Regions from separate parts of the Enterobacter sp. SA197 genome, predicted to be linked through region 1. Evidence: predicted binding sites of a transcription regulator. Region 1 holds the regulator's gene; each other region holds the start of a gene.
What was found. Region 1 encodes PurR, which represses purine synthesis genes. Its sites were predicted from a motif close to CANGCAAACGTTTGCNTG; they were not measured.
Positions count from the first base shown of each region.

Region 2: M1D91_RS05095 (nucleoside-specific channel-forming protein Tsx) is a predicted target of PurR. The motif match lies at 3,470-3,487, and genes of this name have one in related genera.
Region 3: purH (bifunctional phosphoribosylaminoimidazolecarboxamide formyltransferase/IMP cyclohydrolase) is a predicted target of PurR. The motif match lies at 2,400-2,417, and genes of this name have one in related genera.

Region 1 is NZ_CP096393.1:2,152,438-2,160,187, reverse strand. Features, by position in the region: gene M1D91_RS09995 (alkene reductase) at 1-803, shown strand, start outside; gene gloA (lactoylglutathione lyase) at 888-1,295, shown strand; gene rnt (ribonuclease T) at 1,386-2,036, shown strand; gene grxD (monothiol glutaredoxin 4) at 2,078-2,425, opposite strand; gene M1D91_RS09975 (C40 family peptidase) at 2,761-3,606, shown strand; gene M1D91_RS09970 (MFS transporter) at 3,680-4,849, opposite strand; gene cydH (cytochrome bd-I oxidase subunit CydH) at 5,019-5,108, opposite strand; gene purR (HTH-type transcriptional repressor PurR) at 5,406-6,431, shown strand; gene punR (DNA-binding transcriptional activator PunR) at 6,451-7,362, opposite strand; gene punC (purine nucleoside transporter PunC) at 7,475-7,750, shown strand, end outside.
Region 2 is NZ_CP096393.1:1,129,200-1,136,949, forward strand. Features, by position in the region: gene secF (protein translocase subunit SecF) at 1-655, shown strand, start outside; gene M1D91_RS05080 (VOC family protein) at 788-1,153, shown strand; gene M1D91_RS05085 (helix-turn-helix transcriptional regulator) at 1,186-1,872, shown strand; gene yajD (HNH nuclease YajD) at 1,966-2,313, shown strand; gene M1D91_RS05095 (nucleoside-specific channel-forming protein Tsx) at 2,447-3,331, opposite strand; gene M1D91_RS05100 (SadB/YajI family lipoprotein) at 3,623-4,165, opposite strand; gene nrdR (transcriptional regulator NrdR) at 4,319-4,768, shown strand; gene ribD (bifunctional diaminohydroxyphosphoribosylaminopyrimidine deaminase/5-amino-6-(5-phosphoribosylamino)uracil reductase RibD) at 4,771-5,874, shown strand; gene ribH (6,7-dimethyl-8-ribityllumazine synthase) at 5,964-6,434, shown strand; gene nusB (transcription antitermination factor NusB) at 6,455-6,874, shown strand; gene thiL (thiamine-phosphate kinase) at 6,951-7,750, shown strand, end outside.
Region 3 is NZ_CP096393.1:288,443-296,192, reverse strand. Features, by position in the region: tRNA gene M1D91_RS01410 (tRNA-Glu) at 197-272, opposite strand; rRNA gene M1D91_RS01405 (16S ribosomal RNA) at 357-1,896, opposite strand; gene purH (bifunctional phosphoribosylaminoimidazolecarboxamide formyltransferase/IMP cyclohydrolase) at 2,522-4,111, shown strand; gene purD (phosphoribosylamine--glycine ligase) at 4,127-5,419, shown strand; gene M1D91_RS01390 (DUF1481 domain-containing protein) at 5,483-6,175, opposite strand; gene hupA (nucleoid-associated protein HU-alpha) at 6,188-6,460, opposite strand; gene M1D91_RS01380 (YjaG family protein) at 6,647-7,237, opposite strand; gene nfi (deoxyribonuclease V) at 7,280-7,750, opposite strand, start outside.

The DNA of each region.
Region 1 (7,750 bases):
CGGTGCAGCTCTGGCACACTGGCCGTATTTCCCACCACACGCTTCAGCCTGGTGGCCAGGCACCCGTTGCGCCTTCTGCCATCGCGGCAGGGACTCGTACCTCTCTGCGCGATGCTAATGGCAACCCGACCCGCGAAGAGACGTCAGTACCACGCGCGCTGGAGACCCGCGAGATCCCAGGCATTGTTGATGATTTCCGTCAGGCCGTCGTTAATGCACGTGAAGCCGGTTTCGACCTCGTCGAACTGCACTCTGCTCATGGCTACCTGCTTCACCAGTTCCTCTCCCCGTCGGCCAACCAGCGTACCGATCAGTATGGCGGCAGCGTTGAAAATCGTGCCCGTCTGGTGCTGGAAGTAGTGGATGCGGTGAGTAAAGCGTGGAGTGCCGATCGTATCGGGATTCGTGTCTCGCCGATTGGTACCTTCCAGAACACGGACAATGGTCCTGATGAAGAAGCCGATGCGCTCTATCTGATTGAAGAGTTAGGTAAGCGCGGCATTGCCTATCTGCATATGTCCGAGCCAGACTGGGCTGGCGGTCAGCCTTACAGCGACGCCTTCCGCGAGAAAGTTCGTGCGCGTTTTAAGGGCCCCATTATCGGTGCCGGTGCCTATACGCTGGAAAAAGCCGAGGACCTGATTAGCAAAGGATTGATCGATGCCGTGGCATTCGGACGCGACTATATCGCTAACCCCGATCTGGTTGAACGACTGAAACATAAAGCTGAACTTAACCCGCAGCGCCCGGAAACCTTTTATGGCGGTGGCGCGGAAGGTTATACCGATTACCCCTCTTTATAATCCCTCGATTGATAGCGGCGAGGATCCGCCGCTATACTAAAACTCTGTTTCGAATGAGAATTCACCTACACAAAAGAGGATATTATGCGCTTTCTCCATACCATGCTTCGCGTCAGCGACCTGCAGCGTTCCATTGATTTTTATACCAAAGTGATGGGCATGTCCCTGCTGCGCACCAGTGAAAATCCGGAATACAAATACTCGCTGGCCTTTGTGGGTTACGGCCCGGAATCGGAAACCGCAGTGCTGGAACTGACTTATAACTGGGGCGTCGACAGCTATGAGCTGGGTACCGCCTATGGTCACATCGCGCTGGAGGTCGATAATGCGGCCGAGGCCTGCGAGCGTATTCGTCAGAATGGCGGCAATGTGACCCGCGAAGCCGGACCGGTAAAAGGTGGCACCACGGTTATCGCCTTTATCGAAGATCCTGATGGCTACAAGGTAGAGCTGATCGAAGCCAAAGATACCGGACGCGGTCTGGGTCATTGATCTTAACGGGCGCAACGGCGCCCGTTGTTTTACATCCCTTCCTAAAATTTGCCATAATGCGCTGCCATTTTTCCACACCAAGAGACTCAGATGTCCGACAATGCTCAACTCACCGGTCTGTGCGACCGTTTTCGCGGTTTTTACCCTGTAGTTATCGATGTTGAAACCGCCGGGTTTAACGCCAGAACGGATGCGTTGCTGGAAGTCGCGGCGATTACCCTGAAAATGGATGCAGAAGGTTGGTTACTGCCTGACGAGACCCTGCACTTTCACGTTGAGCCTTTTGAAGGGGCCAATCTGCAGCCTGAAGCGCTGGCCTTTAACGGTATTGACCCGGCCAACCCATTGCGGGGTGCGATAAGCGAGTACGACGCGCTGCATGCCATTTTCAAAATGGTGCGTAAGGGGATAAAAGAGACTCACTGCAACCGTGCCATTATGGTGGCGCACAATGCTACCTTTGATCATAGCTTTATGATGGCTGCCGCTGAGCGCGCCTCGCTTAAACGTAACCCGTTTCACCCCTTTGTGACTTTTGATACCGCCTCTCTCAGCGGGCTGGCACTGGGACAGACCGTACTGTCTAAGGCATGTGGTGCTGCCGGTCTTGATTTTGATACGGCTCAGGCCCACTCGGCACGCTACGACACTGAACAGACCGCGCTGCTTTTTTGCGAAATAGTGAATCGCTGGAAGCGACTCGGCGGCTGGCCACTTCCGTCCGTCGACGTACCGGCATAAAAAAAGCGACCCTCGGGTCGCTTTTTTTTTGTGCGCGGAAATTACTCTGCGCCCGGCTCTTCAGATTTGTACTTCGCAGCCGTTTCTTTGATCAACTGCTGCAGCTCGCCGCGTTGATACATTTCGATGATGATGTCGCAACCACCAACCAGCTCACCGTCAACCCACAGCTGAGGGAATGTCGGCCAGTTAGCGTATTTCGGCAGTTCAGCACGAATATCCGGATTCTGCAGGATATCCACGTAAGCAAAGCGTTCACCACAGGCGGAAAGCGCCTGAACAGCCTGTGCGGAGAAACCGCAGCTAGGCAGCTTCGGAGAACCTTTCATGTACAACAGAATGGGATTCTCACCAATTTGGGTCTGGATTTTTTCAAGGGTAGTGCTCATTGTCTTGCTTCCTTCAACTTCTCGGCAGATAACTGTCATTGTAACGGTTCGGACAAGCAACAGAAAATAACATTTTGTTCACCAGTCATTATTTTATCGTCTGATGGTAAAAGATGCAGGGTTAAGAGCATTTATCGCCTGTTTTAGCGCTGCATCAGTTTAACAATTGAGCGACATAGCAGCATAACTGGTGATTTTTTTTGCGCTTGCTAACGAAACAGAGTTTAGATGCAAAAACCCTATTAACTTTTGTGCTTTTTATAGATTAGAATCGACGCGGTTCTAAATCACACGCAAGCATGATTGCATGCCTGCACTTTTCAGGGGATTGCTCAGTGGCGCGAATTAACACAGCTTCAATCACGCTCTGTGCTTTGTTGTTCGCCACGCTCACGTTTACACCGCTTGCCACTGCTTCCGAGCAGACCCGAGGCTCGGCTGTACACAAAACACACGTGGTGAAAGCATCCGAACGTAAGAAAAATAGCCCGAAAGAAAAGACGACAAAGAAAAGCAGTGGCACGACTTCCAGGGTAACGGCAAAAGCCGAAAACAAAAAATCAGCAACAGCCAGGAAAACACCGTCGTCCGGCAAAAAGAACGTCAGCACTAAGACCAGCAAGAATACTTCCCGCCATAGTAAATCCAGCAAGGCTCCAGCCACCGTTGTCGCTATGACGGAAAAATGCACGAAGCGTAAAGGACACAAAGCGCAGTGCGTAAAAGTCAAAGGCAGTAAACCTCTCACCCTTTCAGAAGCACATAAAGTCCGTGTCCAGAAAGTTCAGAAAACAGCAATGTCAAAACTGATGAATCAGATTGGCAAGCCTTATCACTGGGGCGGCACCTCCCCGATGACCGGATTTGATTGCAGCGGGTTGGTTTATTACGCCTATAAAGATCTGGTTAAGTTCCGCATCCCTCGCACTGCCAATGAAATGTATCACCTGCGCGATGCTTCACCGGTTAACGTTGCAGAACTCGAAAGTGGCGACCTCGTATTTTTCCGCACCCAGGGCCGTGGTACGGCCGATCATGTTGGTGTTTACGTAGGTAACGGCAAGTTCATCCAGTCTCCACGCAGCGGTCAGGACATCCAGATAACCTCGCTCAGCGAGGATTACTGGCAACGCCATTACGTTGGCGCACGCCGCGTTGTCACACCCAAGACTATTCGCTAGCGCATCATCTGCGCGGTAAAGGTCTTTCCATCCATGACAAAAAAAGCAGGCGGACACTCCGCCTGCTTTTTTATTACTCCACAGCAACGCAGGTGCGACGCGGCGAATTCCTGCCTGATAACCACACCAGTAATAAGGCCAGACCCGCAATCACCGCGCCGGCCACTGGTACAAACGCATAACCTGCGCCCGCTGAAATAACCCCACCGCCAGCGGCCGCACCGAGTGCGTTACCTAAATTGAAGGCACCAATATTCACCGAGGATGAAAGGCCCGGCGCCTCATGGGCGACACGCATCACCCGCATTTGCAGCGGCGGCACAATCGCAAAGGTCGCCGCTCCCCACACGACCATACTGATAGCGGCACCAACTTCGCTGCGTGCCAGCCACGGAATGGCAACCATAATGGCGATAAGCAGCATCAGGAAGCCTTTCAGCGTACCGGTTACCGACCGGTCAGCCAGCCTGCCGCCGAGATAGTTGCCCAGCGAAAAGCCAATACCAATCAGCACCAGCATCGCGGTAATGAAGGCGGGCCCGGCGCCAGCAATACTGTGAAGCACCGGGGAGATGTAGGTATAGAGGGTGAACATTGCTCCCGCACCAAGCACGGTCGTAAGCAGTGCCGATACCACCTGCGGGCGCATCAGAACCGCCAGCTCTTTGCGCACGTCAGGTCGCTCACCGGCAGTGCCTTTTGGCAAAGAGAAATACAAACTGACCATGGCAACAATGCCAAGTCCCGCCGTGGCGAGGAATGACATACGCCAGCCAATGGTTTCACCAAGCCAGGTGGCCGCAGGGACACCGCCAATATTGGCAATGGTCAGTCCCATAAACATGGTGGCAACCGCGCTGGCCTGCTTCTCCTTTGCCACCACGCTCGCCGCCACCACCGACCCAAGCCCGAAAAAGGCGCCGTGGTTGAGGCTGGTAATAATTCGCGAGAGCATCAACGTGGTGTAATCGGGCGCAATGGCGGATAACACATTGCCCAGCGTGAAGATTGCCATCAGAAAGATTAACGCATTACGACGCGCGCGATGCGAAAGCAGCAGCGTCATTAGCGGCGCCCCCACCATTACCCCTATTGCATAGGCGCTTATCAGCATCCCTGCCGCTGGAATCGACACATCGACACCACGGGCAATGACGGGCAGAAGTCCCATCGGGGAGAATTCCGTCGTACCGATGCCGAAAGCGCCAATCGCCAGGGCAAGCAGTGGATAATTAATTTTCATGTTTTATACGCTCCGGAAATGCCGTGTCGTCGGGCGACACCGTCACAGAAGGCAAAAGTATGACATTAATCACAAAAAACAGCAGTCAATGAATCGCGAAAAGAGAATTGCTGGGGAGGGAATAATCGAAGGGGAAACAGCGAGGGAGCTCGCGCTCCCTCGGGGTAAATCAGTTCAGAGCGGCAGTCATTGCGCCTGCAACAATCAGAGCAAGGACAACAACGGTAGTCATTAAAGAAAACTTCAGGTCGGTACTCATCAATTTTTCTCCTTTTTTAAATCCCCACAAAAAGTGAGATAGCGCATTTTTGCATAAATAAACGTAAAAATCTTGCAGGAATTAGATTGATATACGTTTTACCTCTTCCCCTTTTGTTCAAGATAAGACAAAATTCGACGCTAAATTTATTAGCGTACCGGCCATTGACTCCCCTCCTGACGTTCAGTGTCTTTTTCCCGGCGTAAGTTTCCCCTCGCGCGGCGAAAGGGTGAAGGCAGGCAAACGTTTACCTTATGTATTTTCAGGAGCTTATGATATGGCATGGAGTGACATCTGATGGCAACGATTAAAGACGTAGCGAAGCGAGCAAACGTTTCCACCACAACCGTATCACATGTAATTAACAAGACGCGTTTCGTGGCTGAAGAGACACGAAATGCCGTGTGGGCTGCAATTAAAGAGCTTCACTACTCGCCGAGTGCCGTCGCCCGTAGCCTGAAAGTGAATCACACCAAATCCATTGGTCTGCTGGCGACCAGCAGTGAAGCGGCCTATTTTGCCGAGATTATTGAAGCCGTTGAGAAAAATTGCTTCCAGAAAGGGTATACCCTTATCCTCGGCAATGCGTGGAATAACTTTGAAAAGCAAGGGGCTTACCTGTCGATGATGGCGCAAAAGCGTGTCGACGGTTTGCTGGTCATGTGTTCTGAATACCCGGAATCCCTGCTTACGATGCTCGGCGAATATCGTCACATCCCAATGGTGGTGATGGACTGGGGTGAAGCAAAAGCCGACTTCACGGATACCGTTATCGATAACGCGTTCGAAGGCGGCTACATGGCCGGTCGTTATCTGGTTGAACGTGGTCATCGTGATATTGGCGTCATCCCAGGGCCACTTGAGCGCAATACGGGCGCGGGCCGCCTGGCGGGTTTCATGAAGGCAATGGAAGAAGCGCACATCAGCGTACCGGAACACTGGATTGTCCAGGGTGATTTTGAACCGGAATCGGGCTATCGCGCCATGCAGCAAATCCTCACCCAGTCTTCACGCCCTACGGCGGTATTCTGCGGCGGTGACATTATGGCGATGGGGGCACTCTGCGCGGCGGATGAAATGGGGCTGCGGGTGCCGCAGGATATTTCGGTGATCGGTTATGATAATGTGCGTAACTCACGGTATTTTACCCCCTCGCTCACCACTATCCATCAGCCGAAGGATTCGCTCGGAGAGACCGCATTCAATATGCTGCTCGATCGTATTGTGAATAAACGCGAAGTTTCTCAGTCCATTGAAGTTCACCCGCGTCTGATAGAACGTCGTTCGGTCGCTGACGGTCCGTTCCGCGACTACCGCCGTTAATCCCCTCCGTGGGGGCCGGTTAATCCTGCTCCCACAGCCATTCCCGGTTTAGCGTTTCACTGTCTCCCAGGTAATTCAGCAGCCAGTCCAGTGCCGGCGAGGCATCGTTTTGCTGCCAGGTCAGGCAGCAGGCAGCATCGGGGAATGGATTTTCGAGCGTAAGCGCCACCCACTCTCCTTTATCGAGCCACGGGCGCGCAAAATGCGCTGGCACCATGCCAACACACAGACCGGCGGAAAGACACGCCGCAGAAGACTCCCAGTCCGGCGCCACCACCCGTTTCTGGTTGTCCAGAAGCCAGGTTATGCGCTTGGGCAGGGAACGGGACGTGTCTTCACGCACCAGGGAAGGCCAGTTGCGCAATGTCTCGTCACTCAGCGGTGCGGCCATCTGCACCAGGGGATGGTGGCTTGCCACCACACACTTCCAGCTCAGCATGCCCATATCACGAAACGCGTAACGCCCTCCGACCGGGATCGCCTGGGTCGCGCCGATCGCCAGTTCCACCCTCCCGTCTGCCAGGGCATCCCAGACCCCATTAAAGACCTCCTGAAAGACGATCAGCTCAACATCGCAAAAATGGCGGTAGAAGTCGACTATCATCTGGCGGGTCCGCTCCGGCTTAACGATATTATCCACCGCAATAGCCAGCTGCCCGCGCCAGCCGTTGGCAATTTGCTGACACTGTTGTCGGGTGATCTGCATTTTTTTGATAACAGAACGCCCTTCTTTGAGAAATAACGCGCCAGCGGGGGTTAATTCGACATCCCGATGACGACGCTGAAACAGCTCAACGGCGAGCCATTCCTCCAGCTGACGTACGGTATAGCTCACCGCCGACGGTACCCGATGCAGTTCCTGCGCTGCACCACTAAAACTGCCATTACGTGCCACCGCATCAACGACTTCAAGTGAATATTCTGACCACATAGTCTGCCTGCAAAAAATTTGAAACCAGTGCGCAAATATTAGCGTTTCACAAGCTGACTTTCACTCCCTAGACTCTGTTTCCCTGTTTACCTGCATAAAAAGAGATAGTGCCATGCAACCAGGAAAAGGATTTTTAGTCTGGCTGGCGGGATTAAGCGTACTGGGCTTTCTTGCTACAGACATGTACCTCCCTGCTTTCGCTGATATTCAGCAAGATTTAAACACGTCGGCAGCAGTGGTCAGCGCGACGCTGAGCCTGTTCCTTGCAGGCTTTGCCGTGGCTCAGCTTGTCTGGGGGCCGTTATCCGATCGCTACGGGCGCAAACCCATTCTGCTCAGTGGCCTTACCATTTTTGCCTTTGGCTGTCTGGGCATGATCTGGGTTGAG
Region 2 (7,750 bases), 1.0 Mb from region 1:
TGGGCAGGAGCTGGGAAGCAAGGTGCTTCGCGTCATCAATGACGCCACCAGCCAGAACGCATCGGTAAAACGTATTGAGTTCGTCGGGCCGAGTGTAGGGGCTGATTTGGCGCAAACCGGGGCGATGGCGTTGATTGTGGCGCTGATCTCCATCCTGGTTTACGTTGGCTTCCGCTTTGAGTGGCGACTGGCTGCTGGTGTAGTTATTGCCCTTGCGCACGACGTGGTGATTACGATGGGGGTGCTGTCGCTGTTCCACATCGAAATTGACCTGACCATCGTCGCGTCACTGATGTCCGTTATCGGCTATTCGCTTAACGACAGTATCGTGGTCTCGGACCGTATTCGTGAGAACTTCCGCAAGATCCGTCGCGGCACGCCTTATGAGATTTTTAACGTGTCCCTGACCCAGACGCTGCATCGTACATTGATCACCTCTGGTACGACGTTAGTGGTTATCCTGATGCTGTATCTGTTTGGTGGCCCGATTCTGGCTGGCTTCTCACTGACCATGCTGATTGGTGTTTCCATCGGTACTGCCTCGTCCATTTACGTAGCGTCCGCGCTGGCACTGAAGCTGGGTATGAAGCGTGAACACCTGATCCAGCAAAAAGTGGAGAAAGAAGGGGCGGATCAGCCGTCCATTCTGCCTTAATCACCTTTTAGAACTGAAAACCGTGGCTTGCAGGCCACGGTTTTTTTTTCGCCTGGCGATCGCTCCTGACAGTATGCTGTCAGGAGGGGGGTGGCAGACTCTCTTTGTCGAAAACACAAAGAGGGCACCACAATGAACAACATTATCAACTGGTTTGAAATCCCGGCAGCGGACCTTGAAAGAGCGACTCACTTTTACGAATACTGCGTGGGGGCAACGTTCCGTCAGGAGCATGTCGCAGGAATATCGATGGCGGTCTTTGAGTATAACGCGCCATCCATCGGCGGGGCGTTGGTTAAGTCGCCGATGTTTCAGCCTTCGACCAGTGGCACGGTGGTTTATCTTTTCACACCTGACATAACGGCCTCTCTGAAGAAAGTGTCGGAGAAAGGTGGAACCTGCTGCTTCGGCCCGGAGATTTTGCCGGAGGGTATTGGCACCATTGCGCTTATCATTGACAGTGAAGGCAACCGGGTTGGGTTGCATCAACCAGCCTGATACAAACAACACACCGTAACGGAAAATTTACCATGAGCCGCCGTGCCGATCGCCTGTTCCAGATAGTGCAAATTCTTCGCACCCGTCGTCGCGTGACGGCGGCAATGCTCGCAGAGCGACTGGAGGTCTCAGAGCGGACGGTTTATCGGGATATCCGTGATTTATCCCTCTCGGGTGTACCGATTCAGGGAGAAGCCGGGAGTGGTTATCGTTTGCTGCCCGGCTTCGATCTTCCCCCGCTGATGTTTACCGGGCTGGAGGTGGAAGCCCTGATTGCTGCCATTGGGATGTTACAAACCTGGAGCGGCGATGTACTGGCGCAGGCTGCGGGCTCGGCGCAGGAGAAGTTGCTCGGCGTGTTGCCCACCGACAGGCGCATTCTGGCGGAAAGTAACCGGATTATCACGCCGAACATGGGTAAATATTCGCAGGTCCGGCGTTGGTTTGATGTGCTGCATCAAGCGATGCGTCAGCATGACGTTGTCTACATACGTTATGAAAATGAAAAAGGTGAAGCTTCTCAGCGGGCCATTCATCCGCTGGGGCTTTCCTTCTGGGGCGAGGTCTGGGTACTGGTCGCCTGGTGCGAGCTGCGTGGCGATTACCGCTGTTTTCGACTGGATCGCTGTCAGGCGGTCGCGATCACCGGCAACGTGTTCAAGGAAAGGCCGGATCGTTCATTTGAAGATTTTATCCGCCGCCAGAAGCGCGGGGATTAAATGGGGCAACAGCGCAGTGGTAATCATTGATAAAGCAGCCAGAGCGCGCGAAACTAACGTTAATTCACCACTTACCTGGGTATCGACTTACTGATGGCTATTATCCCTAAAAACTATACGCGGCTGGAAAGCGGTTATCGCGAAAAAGCACTCAAACTCTTTCCGTGGGTATGCGGTCGCTGCTCACGTGAATTCGTCTATTCGAATCTTCGTGAACTCACGGTTCACCATATGGATCACGACCATACCAATAACCCTGAAGATGGCAGCAACTGGGAGTTATTGTGCCTGTTCTGTCACGATCATGAACATGCTAAATATACCGAGGCAGACCAGTATGGTTCGACAGTGATTGCAGGAGAGGATGCGCAGAAGGATGTCGGCGAAGCGACTTATAACCCTTTTGCAGATCTGAAAGCGATGCTTAACAAGAAAAAATAATCCCGCTACCGGCCTTACATCAGCCTCAGGAGTGTGACATAACCTGAGGCATCAAAAAAAAGCACCGACGAGAGCCTCGTGCGGTGCTTTTTTATTGCCATCCTGGATCGCCAGGGCGTGATGATGATCTGTCTTAGAAGTTGTAACCGACCACCAGGTAGCCACCCCAACCGGTAGAGCGTACGCTGAAATCGCCGTTACCGAAGTTCAGACTTGCATCGTCGTTCCACTGACCGCCGTTGTGCCAGTAACGAGCCACTACGGAGTAATGCCAGTGATCGTAGCCCAGAGAGAGGATGTGGCTGGAGGCAATAGAATCATTGGTACGGGCACGTTTGTTGTTCAGATCGTGGAAATCTTTATCGCCCAGCTCAGAACCCCAGTCGAAGTTAGTAAAACCGATGTAGCTTAACTGACCGCCCCACAGGGAGGTGATCGGAACGAAGTATTTCACTTTGAAACGGTAGCCGTCCCACTCGTTTTCGTTCGCCGCTTTGTAGTTCTGCCACTGGTATTTCGCGTAGACGTTCAGGGAAAGGCTCATCGGCAGGCCAGTGTCGATGTCGGTACCCAGACCCATGTACCAGGTGCTCTGACGACCGGATTCGTTACGACCCATATCGTAGATATAGTTGTTGGCAAAATACCACTCTTTGAACGGGCCGAAGCTCAGATCGGTACCGGTCAGCTTATCAATAGAGAAGCGCGGCTCAATTTCCATGAACAGCGGAGAGCCGTGGTTCCAGATACCTCTTGCATCAGTGTTACCGCCGAAAAACACCGGGGCGTCCAGGTAGCCATAGAAATCAAACCACTCTTTCTTGGCAAAGGCTTCATATTCCAGGTAGGTATCGTTGTGGATCTGCGGTCCGAAGCGGGTGTGATAGCTGCCGACAACGTTAACGCTCTGATGCCACCAGTCTGAGACATATTCAGGTTTGTCGGTTTCTGCCGCGTTCACGGTAAAAGACGTCGAGATCGCCAGCGCAGCGCCAGCTGCAAGTAATGTATTTTTCATAATTATGCCACTAATAAAAGATCCCTTACGGGAATGAAAGAATGCACGCATTGCGTTTCTAAATGTTTCATATTTCTGCGAGGCTATTATAAGTATCCTTGTTCACAAAAATATGTGTTGTTTCACATAACTGACACATACGTAATCGATTGCGTTCACGTTTGCGTCCAATAAACAGCGGGGATTATAATGATGAACCTCAGTGTTGCCAATAAATGAAAGCCGCCTGATATCACCCAGACGGCGTAAAAGAGATGACAACGTATGAAAAAGGGCGACAGCGCCCCAAAATTACTCAGGCGTGGCGGGCTGAATATCGTGAATGCGAACAAAGCCCAGTTGTTCAGGGGTAAGGCCATCAAGCTGGAGTGTAACCTCAACGTCGCTTGGGGCGAGGGTACTGGCAGGGGCGCTCATCAACTGGTTACGGACGTTCACCTCCTGATAATGTTCAGTGGTGCCCTGAATCTGACCCCATTCCACGGTGCCGTTGAAGGCCGGTAAAGGGTCGTTTGACTCACCCTGAATACGCAGCGTGACGCGTGTGCCATCTGCATCAGGAGCAATATTTTTCAGTGACATACGTAGCATTCCTACCTGGCTGTTCAGCCTGGCGGGAGTATTAGCCCCGGGCAGCAGGTACACGCCGCTGCTGGATTTCGCATTGAGGGCATTTTGCTGCGTTATCTTCACGGTCTCCTGATTCAGCTTGCTCATCTCTTTATTCAGCGTGCTCACGCTCTGATGCAGTTGTCGCACTTCACTTTGCTGTGCGCAGGCGCTGAGGGCAAAAACGCTTCCCAGCAACAGGGATCTTAGGTAACGTCTTGTCATTGTGTCTGTTTCCTTGAAAATGAAGATATTCTTAATGGTAGCCAGCAACCACTGCGTTGCCATCTATCCATTGTCTCAAAATCGGTCCGTCTTTGTTGTCACGCCAGTTCAGGGTAAAATAGATTTTAATTAACTCACACGTCAGGACGTCGTATGCATTGCCCATTCTGTTTCGCCGTGGATACCAAAGTAATCGATTCTCGCCTTGTGGGGGAGGGCTCCTCTGTTCGCCGCCGTCGTCAGTGTCTGGTATGCAACGAACGTTTCACAACCTTTGAAGTTGCTGAACTGGTGATGCCGCGTGTCGTCAAAAGCAATGACGTGCGTGAACCCTTCAATGAGGACAAATTGCGCGGGGGCATATTAAAAGCGCTCGAAAAGCGTCCGGTGAGCGCGGATGACGTTGAAATGGCATTGAATCATATCAAGTCACAATTACGGGCGACCGGCGAACGTGAGATTGCCAGTAAAATGATTGGTAATCTGGTGATGGAACAGCTTAAAAAACTCGATAAGGTCGCTTATATCCGTTTTGCTTCGGTATACCGCAGCTTTGAAGACATCCGCGAATTTGGCGAAGAGATCGCTCGCCTACAGGACTGATCATGCAGGACGACATCTACATGGCACGTGCGCTGAAGCTGGCGCAACGCGGTCGTTTTACCACGCATCCGAATCCAAATGTCGGGTGCGTTATCGTTAAAGACGGCGAAGTGGTTGGCGAAGGTTTCCACTATCGTGCCGGAGAGCCCCACGCCGAAGTACATGCGCTGCGCATGGCGGGTGGCAATGCAAAAGGGGCTACTGCGTATGTCACTCTGGAGCCATGCAGCCATCATGGACGCACCCCACCGTGCTGTGAGGCGCTGATCGGCGCCGGGGTAACGCGTGTCGTGGCTGCGATGCAGGATCCTAACCCGCAGGTGCAGGGGCGCGGCCTCTATCGCCTGCAGCAGGCAGGCATAGAAGTGAGCCATAGCCTGATGCTGCCAGAAGCGGAAGCCCTGAATAAAGGTTTTCTTAAACGTATGCGCACGGGGTTTCCCTACGTACAGCTTAAGCTGGGTGCCTCACTGGACGGCCGAACCGCGATGGCCAGTGGCGAAAGTCAGTGGATAACCTCGCCACAGGCGCGCCGGGATGTGCAGCGTCTTCGTGCGCAGAGCCATGCGATCCTCACCAGCAGCGAAACGGTGCTGGCAGATAACCCAAAACTGACGGTACGTTGGGATGAGCTCGGTGCCGACATTCAGGCGCATTATCCGCTGGAAAACCTGCGCCAGCCGCTGCGCGTCGTGGTGGACAGCAAAAACCGCGTGACCCCTGAGCACGCGCTGGTGCATGAAGCGGGTGAGACCTGGTTTGCACGCACGACGCCTGACAGCCGTTCATGGCCAGCCTCAGTTCGCGACCTCCCGGTGCCGGACTATAACGGCCATGTCGATCTGGTTTCGTTGATGATGCTGCTCGGCAAACAGCAAATAAACAGTATCTGGGTCGAGGCGGGAGCTCATCTGGCCGGCGCGCTGTTACAGGCGGGTCTGGTGGATGAACTTATTGTTTATCTTGCGCCAAAACTGCTGGGCACGGATGCCAGAGGGCTTTGCGCTCTGCCGGGTCTTCAGGCACTTGCCGATGCCCCCGCTTTCAAATTCAATGAGATTCGTCAGGTCGGCCCCGATCTCTGCCTGCATCTCACGCACGCGTAGCGGCGCCTGTAAAAGGGAAGCAGCGCGTCAAATATTATGATAAAATCCGCCCCCCTGCGGGGTCTGAACTGAACCTGTAAAGGAAGAGTATGAACATTATTGAAGCTAACGTTGCTACCCCGGACGCTCGCGTCGCCATCACCATCGCGCGTTTCAACAACTTTATCAATGACAGCCTGCTGGAAGGTGCGATTGACGCCCTGAAACGTATCGGCCAGGTTAACGATGACAATATTACCGTTGTTTGGGTTCCAGGTGCTTATGAGCTGCCGCTGGCGGCAGGCGCACTGGCTAAGACCGGTAAATATGACGCGGTGATTGCGCTGGGTACGGTAATTCGTGGCGGTACGGCTCACTTTGAATATGTGGCTGGTGGCGCAAGCAATGGCCTGTTGCACGTTGCACAGGACAGCGAAATCCCGGTCGCTTTTGGTGTACTGACCACTGAAAGCATTGAACAAGCTATCGAACGTGCTGGCACCAAAGCCGGTAACAAAGGTGCGGAAGCTGCATTGACCGCGCTTGAAATGATTAATGTATTGAAAGCCATTAAGGCCTGATTTTTTGTAAGGGGAAATCCGTGAAACCTGCTGCTCGTCGCCGCGCCCGTGAGTGTGCTGTCCAGGCACTCTACTCCTGGCAGTTGTCCCATAACGACGTCGCTGATGTCGAATACCAGTTCCTGGCGGAACAGGACGTTAAAGATGTTGACGTCGCGTACTTCCGTGAACTGTTAAGCGGGGTGGCGACTAACAGCGCGTATCTCGACGGCCTGATGAAGCCGTATCTGTCCCGCCTGCTCGAAGAGCTGGGCCAGGTTGAGAAAGCGGTACTGCGTATTGCGCTGTTCGAACTGTCCAAACGTTCAGACGTGCCGTACAAAGTGGCCATTAACGAAGCTATCGAACTGGCGAAAACGTTCGGCGCTGAAGATAGCCATAAGTTCGTTAACGGTGTGCTTGATAAAGCCGCCCCTGTGATTCGTCCTAACAAAAAATGATCCTCAAGCCGGAGTGGAGTGCGATGTCAAACCGCACGCTGCCCGGCTTTTTCTTTTCTACGCTGAGGCATAACGTATGGCATGCGGCGAATTTTCCCTGATTGCCCGTTATTTTGATCGTGTCAAAAATGCACGTCGCGATGTTGAAACCGGCATTGGCGATGATTGTGCACTGCTCAATGTTCCTGAGAAACAGACGCTGGCAATCAGCACTGATACCCTGGTATCAGGCATCCATTTTCTTCCTGATATCGACCCTGCCGATCTGGCCTATAAGGCGCTGGCGGTAAACGTAAGCGATTTGGCTGCGATGGGCGCGGATCCGGCATGGCTCACGCTGGCATTGACGCTTCCGGATGTTGATGAAGCCTGGCTTAAAGCCTTTAGCGACAGCCTGTTTGAACAACTCAATTATTACGATATGCAGCTTATTGGCGGCGACACCACCCGTGGCCCGCTCTCAATGACGCTGGGTATTCACGGCTATGTGCCGGTTGGCCGAGCGCTCAAGCGCACCGGTGCAAAGCCGGGTGACTGGATTTACGTGACCGGTACGCCAGGAGACAGCGCCGCCGGGCTGGCTATTTTGCAGGATCGTTTGCAGGTGAAGGATGCCACGGATGCCCGTTATCTGCTGCAACGCCACCTGCGCCCCATGCCGCGTGTGCTGCACGGTCAGGCGCTGCGTGGTCTGGCGACCTCCGCAATTGATCTTTCTGACGGACTGATTTCCGATCTCGGGCATATCCTCACCGCAAGCGAATGCGGCGCGCGTATTGATCTGGACGCACTACCTTATTCAGAAGCGATGAAGCGACATGTGGATGCGGAGCAGGCGCTGCGCTGGGCGCTGTCGGGTGGTGAAGATTACGAACT
Region 3 (7,750 bases), 1.9 Mb from region 1:
AAAACACTTCAGTGTCGTGAAAATTTGAGAGACTCAAACACGCCTGTTTTTCTTTTCTTATTACGGAGAAAAGAAACAGGGTGTTGTTTCAATTTTCAGCTTGATCCAGATTTTTAAAGAGCAAATATCTCAAACGTCACCCGAAGATGAGTTTTGAGATATATCAGCAGGTGACTTTCACTCACATACCAGCAAGTGGCGTCCCCTAGGGGATTCGAACCCCTGTTACCGCCGTGAAAGGGCGGTGTCCTGGGCCTCTAGACGAAGGGGACACAAAGTCTCAATCGCAAGACGCCTTGCTATTTACTTTTCATCAGACAATCTGTGTGAGCACTGCAAAGGCAGGTTCTTTAAGGTAAGGAGGTGATCCAACCGCAGGTTCCCCTACGGTTACCTTGTTACGACTTCACCCCAGTCATGAATCACAAAGTGGTAAGCGCCCTCCCGAAGGTTAAGCTACCTACTTCTTTTGCAACCCACTCCCATGGTGTGACGGGCGGTGTGTACAAGGCCCGGGAACGTATTCACCGTGGCATTCTGATCCACGATTACTAGCGATTCCGACTTCACGGAGTCGAGTTGCAGACTCCGATCCGGACTACGACATACTTTATGAGGTCCGCTTGCTCTCGCGAGGTCGCTTCTCTTTGTATATGCCATTGTAGCACGTGTGTAGCCCTACTCGTAAGGGCCATGATGACTTGACGTCATCCCCACCTTCCTCCAGTTTATCACTGGCAGTCTCCTTTGAGTTCCCGACCGAATCGCTGGCAACAAAGGATAAGGGTTGCGCTCGTTGCGGGACTTAACCCAACATTTCACAACACGAGCTGACGACAGCCATGCAGCACCTGTCTCAGAGTTCCCGAAGGCACCAAGGCATCTCTGCCAAGTTCTCTGGATGTCAAGAGTAGGTAAGGTTCTTCGCGTTGCATCGAATTAAACCACATGCTCCACCGCTTGTGCGGGCCCCCGTCAATTCATTTGAGTTTTAACCTTGCGGCCGTACTCCCCAGGCGGTCGACTTAACGCGTTAGCTCCGGAAGCCACGCCTCAAGGGCACAACCTCCAAGTCGACATCGTTTACAGCGTGGACTACCAGGGTATCTAATCCTGTTTGCTCCCCACGCTTTCGCACCTGAGCGTCAGTCTTTGTCCAGGGGGCCGCCTTCGCCACCGGTATTCCTCCAGATCTCTACGCATTTCACCGCTACACCTGGAATTCTACCCCCCTCTACAAGACTCAAGCCTGCCAGTTTCGAATGCAGTTCCCAGGTTGAGCCCGGGGATTTCACATCCGACTTGACAGACCGCCTGCGTGCGCTTTACGCCCAGTAATTCCGATTAACGCTTGCACCCTCCGTATTACCGCGGCTGCTGGCACGGAGTTAGCCGGTGCTTCTTCTGCGGGTAACGTCAATCGACACGGTTATTAACCGTATCGCCTTCCTCCCCGCTGAAAGTACTTTACAACCCGAAGGCCTTCTTCATACACGCGGCATGGCTGCATCAGGCTTGCGCCCATTGTGCAATATTCCCCACTGCTGCCTCCCGTAGGAGTCTGGACCGTGTCTCAGTTCCAGTGTGGCTGGTCATCCTCTCAGACCAGCTAGGGATCGTCGCCTAGGTGAGCCATTACCCCACCTACTAGCTAATCCCATCTGGGCACATCTGATGGCAAGAGGCCCGAAGGTCCCCCTCTTTGGTCTTGCGACATTATGCGGTATTAGCTACCGTTTCCAGTAGTTATCCCCCTCCATCAGGCAGTTTCCCAGACATTACTCACCCGTCCGCCACTCGTCACCCGAGAGCAAGCTCTCTGTGCTACCGTTCGACTTGCATGTGTTAGGCCTGCCGCCAGCGTTCAATCTGAGCCATGATCAAACTCTTCAATTTAAGTTTGATGCTCGTAGAATTAAACTTCGTAATGAATTACGTGTTCACTCTTTGAGACTTGGTATTCATTTTTTGTCCGAGGACATCAAGAATCCATGTCACTTTGAGTGCCCACACAGATTGTCTGATAAATTGTTAAAGAGCAGTGCAACGCGGCTTTCGCTCACCGTTGCGAGGTGGCGTATATTACGCTTTCCTCTTTCAGAGTCAACCCTGATTTTCAGGATTTTTCTCTTCAACCGAACCGGCTGTTTAGTGTGAAGTGATTCACATCTGCCGTGTCGATGGAGGCGCATTATAGGGAGTTCTCCTGAAGCCGCAATAGAAAAATTGCAGAAAAATGACTGACTGCTGCATTCCCCAGCAAAACCCCGCCTTATACCCTTTTACGCACAGAGTTATCCACAAACCTTTCCGGCACCTTGCTGAAATTAGCCTCGCCAACCTATAAAGGAAGGGCAAAATTATGCGTTCCTGGTCGAAAGATAAAAATTCGCGAGCGTTGCGCAAACGTTTTCGTTACAATGCCCGCGCAAAAAAGCAGCCCCGTAAGGGGCGTTAGCTGAGTTTTTAAATGAAAATTCAGCTAACGCTCTCTGTTATCGTCAAATCCAGGGGATTTACCATGCAACAACGTCGTCCAGTCCGCCGCGCTCTGCTCAGTGTTTCTGACAAAGCAGGCATCGTTGAATTCGCTCAGGCGCTTTCCGCACGTGGTGTGGAACTGCTTTCTACAGGCGGTACTGCCCGCCTACTGGCAGATAAAGGCTTACCCGTGACCGAAGTTTCCGATTACACCGGTTTCCCGGAAATGATGGATGGACGCGTGAAGACCCTGCATCCGAAAGTACACGGCGGGATCCTCGGCCGTCGTGGCCAGGATGATGCCATCATGGCTGAACACAGCATCTCTCCCATTGATATGGTTGTCGTTAACCTCTATCCGTTTGCACAGACCGTTGCTCGCGAAGGCTGCTCGCTGGAAGATGCGGTAGAAAACATCGATATTGGCGGCCCGACCATGGTGCGCTCTGCGGCCAAGAACCATAAAGATGTCGCCATTGTAGTAAAGAGCAGCGACTACAACGCCATTATTGAAGAGATGGATGCCAACGACGCCTCTTTGACGCTGGAAACCCGCTTCGACCTCGCCATCAAAGCATTCGAACACACTGCGGCCTACGACAGCATGATTGCCAACTACTTCGGTAGTCTGGTGCCGGCTTACCACGGCGATAGTAAAGAAGCCGCCGGTCGCTTCCCGCGTACCCTGAACCTGAACTTCATTAAGAAGCAGGATATGCGTTATGGCGAGAACAGCCACCAGCAGGCAGCCTTCTATATAGAAGAAGAGGTGAAAGAAGCCTCGGTAGCCACAGCCCGGCAGCTGCAGGGTAAAGCCCTCTCCTATAACAACATCGCGGATACTGATGCGGCGCTGGAATGTGTGAAAGAGTTCAGCGAGCCGGCCTGCGTTATCGTCAAGCACGCGAACCCGTGCGGCGTGGCGGTAAGCAACTCTATTCTGGATGCCTACGATCGCGCGTACAAAACCGACCCCACCTCGGCATTCGGCGGCATCATCGCTTTTAACCGCGAGCTGGATGCGGATACCGCACAGGCCATTATCTCTCGTCAGTTTGTAGAGGTGATCATCGCCCCTTCTGCGACAGAGGAAGCGCTGAAAATCACTGCTGCTAAACAGAACGTTCGCGTCCTGACCTGCGGTGAATGGTCTGCACGTGTGCCGGGTCTGGATTTCAAACGCGTTAACGGTGGCCTGCTGGTTCAGGACCGCGATCTTGGAATGGTAACCGAAGGTGAACTGCGCGTGGTCAGTAAACGCCAGCCGACCGAACAAGAGCTGCGCGATGCGCTGTTCTGCTGGAAGGTGGCGAAGTTCGTGAAATCCAACGCCATTGTGTACGCCAAAGAGAACATGACTATCGGCATAGGCGCAGGGCAGATGAGCCGCGTTTACTCCGCGAAAATCGCAGGGATTAAAGCCGGCGACGAAGGGCTTGAAGTAAAAGGCTCAGCAATGGCTTCCGACGCGTTCTTCCCGTTCCGTGACGGCATTGACGCGGCGGCGGCGGTGGGCATCACCTGTGTCATCCAGCCTGGCGGGTCTATCCGTGATGAAGAAGTGATTGCCGCCGCCGACGAACACGGTATCGCAATGATCTTCACCGACATGCGTCACTTCCGCCATTAATCCACGGAGCAGACAATGAAAGTATTAGTGATTGGTAACGGTGGGCGCGAACACGCCCTTGCATGGAAAGCGGCACAATCGCCGCTCGTTAATACCGTATTCGTGGCACCGGGTAATGCCGGCACTGCTCTGGAGCCGACGTTGCAGAACGTTGCTATTGGTGCGACGGATATTCCGGCCCTGTTGAATTTTGCTCAAAGTGAAAAAATTGACCTGACGATTGTGGGCCCGGAAGCACCGCTGGTTATTGGTGTGGTGGATGCTTTCCGTGCAGCGGGCTTGCAAATTTTTGGCCCCACGCAGGGTGCCGCCCAGTTGGAAGGCTCCAAAGCCTTCACCAAGGACTTCCTGGCACGCCACAAGATTCCGACAGCGGAATATCAGAACTTCACTGAAGTAGAGCCTGCGCTGGCGTACCTGCGTGAGAAAGGTGCACCGATTGTGATTAAGGCGGACGGTCTGGCGGCCGGTAAAGGCGTTATCGTAGCAATGACCCTTGAAGAAGCGGAAGCCGCCGTGAACGACATGCTGGCTGGCAACGCCTTTGGTGACGCGGGTCACCGTATCGTTATCGAAGAGTTTCTGGATGGCGAAGAAGCCAGCTTTATTGTGATGGTCGACGGTGAGCATGTGCTGCCGATGGCCACCAGCCAGGACCACAAGCGTGTGGGCGACGGTGATACTGGCCCGAACACCGGCGGTATGGGGGCTTACTCCCCGGCTCCGGTCGTGACGGATGTCGTTCACCAGCGCACCATGGAACGCGTGATCTGGCCAACCGTAAAAGGCATGGCGGCAGAGGGAAATACCTACACCGGTTTCCTGTATGCCGGGCTGATGATCGATAAAGCAGGTAACCCTAAGGTTATCGAATTCAACTGCCGTTTTGGCGATCCTGAAACGCAGCCGATCATGATGCGTATGCAGTCAGATCTGGTAGACCTCTGTCTTGCCGCCTGCAAAGGCAATCTGGATGAGAAGACGTCTGAGTGGGACTCACGCGCTGCCCTGGGTGTAGTGATGGCGGCAGGCGGCTATCCGGGTGAATACAACACGGGTGACGTTATCCACGGCCTGCCGCTGGAATCGACGCCTGCAGGTAAAGTGTTCCATGCCGGTACGACACTGTCGGCTGAGGATCAGGTGCTGACAAGCGGAGGCCGTGTACTTTGCGTTACGGCGCTTGGCGAGACCGTTGCCGAAGCTCAACAGCGCGCTAATGCACTGATGGCCGATATTCACTGGAATGGCAGCTTCAGCCGCAAGGATATTGGTTATCGTGCTATTGCACGCGAGCAAGGGAAGTAATTTCTCTAATCCACCCTCTCCTCAGGGAGAGGGTCGGCATGAAAGCTGCTGGTCGCAATGACCTCAGAAGCGCTTCTCCGTTGGCTGCCAGGTGCAGAAATCTTCATTTGCCACCAGCAACAACTGCGCCCCTTCAGGTCCTTCAAGCCAGGCGATGCTCACCTCTACCGACGAGTGATCCTGTCGACGCTGAATGTGGCTAAGCGCTAATGCATCCAGATCAGGCTTTATCGTCTGGCCCTCACAGGTGGTCACCGCACCGTTGGTATGCCAGCGGCCCTGATGCAGTTCTACCCTTCCCTGTCGCAATGCATCGCTGGTCTGGCGAATCTGATCGGCACGATAGCGATAGAGCGCGACCTGATCGCTGGAAATTTGCTGCTTCTGCCCGTTGATTTCACGCTGCATGAAGCTGAGTTCGCCGTGGTCGTCGAAGCGTATACGGATGTGTTCGGGCTGTTTACCGTAGATGTTGAGCTCAATCAGGCTGAGTGCATCATCCTGCCAGCGATACTCACTCAGGGAGGTGTTGCCACGATGCCAGGGGCTGAAAGCCGCGAGAATATGTGTCTCGTTGCCAGAATCTTTACGCCATAAGCGCATCGCCCCCTGGTCCCCGGCGTAACCACTGGCGGTAAAAGGCGGTAGCGCGTCGTTGTGACTACAGGCAGTCAGTAACAGTATGCCAGCCAGCGGCAACGACCGACGCCAGAATGACAAAAGGGGCCGCAAAGCCCCTTCGATAAAACTGTTCACTGCCATGCTGTCTTACTTAACAGAATCTTTCAGTGCTTTACCAGAAACAAATGCCGGCACGTTAGCTGCGGCGATTTTGATTTCTTTACCGGTCTGCGGGTTGCGGCCAGTACGCTCAGCGCGGTGGTTCACTTTGAAGGTACCGAAACCAACCAGTTGTACAGCATCGCCTTCTTTCAGAGACTCAGTAATCGCAGCCAGGGTGGATTCCAGAGCAGCTTTAGCCTGTACTTTAGACAGGTCAGCTTTGTCTGCAATTACATCAATTAATTGAGTCTTGTTCATAAGTTATCCTTTCAATGTGTTTATCGCTTGCTAAGCATCGAGTGCGACGGAAATGCCTCAAAAGCACCCTCCTGCATACACGCACCGATAGCCACTTTTTTTCGCCCCCCAAATGTAGACCAGACGGGGGTCAGAAGGGAAGCCTCCCAGAACGACAAAACAGGCGTTAAATCACGTTTTGTTGTCTCATTGCTGCAAATTTATACCGATATTACTCTCGCCAGCCTCACGCAGGTCTGCCCGCAGGCCTTTAATCAGCTCAATATCGCGTTCTTCGCACGCCGCCAGAAGGCGGAAGATTTCCCACTGGATGTCCCATTCCTGCTCCACTGCGGGGTTCTCTTTCAACTCCTCGTCGGTCATTTCACGACCCGCCTGCGTCATTTCAAGCATTGCCACGGTGGTGATCGAGGTCTTGCTGACCTCGATGGCGTATTCCAGCGCTTCGCCGCTTAACAGCGCATGAATCAGATCGCTCAACGCCACGCACGCATCGATCGCCGGATAGACACCGTACATATCGTAGTCGTCAGCAGAGGGAATTGCCTCTTCCAGTTTCTCAAGCTGATTATCAAAGTTCACTTTCGCGTCTTTGACCGTTAGCGTTTCCCATACCAGGTCAAGGATACGGCGGTACAACTGTGGCTCGCCAAACTCGGTTTGCTGGCAGAACATGGCGTAATTGGGATGCATACGTTCGCACAGGCAGGCCATAAAGGTGACATGCTGCCACGTGGCGAGCTTCTCCAGACGCAGGTGAATCGGGTTTTGTAACATGATGAGTTCTCAGACACTGAAATTAGCCGCAGTGTACCTTAATCAGCCCTGAATTGCCTGCCATCGCGTGAACGCCGGGCGCCCTGAGGCTACCGCATCGGCCCAACGTGTCGGCTCCGGGAGTCGGTAGCCTTTTGTACAGCGTTCGACCCACGCCAGGGCGGTGTCAGTACTTACCCGATGGCCTGTTGCCACGAAAAGCGGGTTGCAGCGCGCTTTACTGCGCCAGACCCATGCCAGCTGCTCCCCTTTGTCCATGAGCGGCGCCCGTGACCCAGGCTCGTCAGAGAGAGGTTCAAACTTTCCGCACAGCCGTTTTTTGGCAACGCCAATGGTCGGCACGTCCACCAACAGACCAAAGTGGCTGGCAACGCCCAGGCGGCGCGGGTGAGAGATGCCGTGTCCATCAACGAACAGCAGGTCGGGCTTTTGCGAGAGCTGCTCCCACGCTGCGAGCAGCGCAGGATATTCACGGAAGGAGAGAAAACCGGGGATATAGGGCATGGTGGTGGG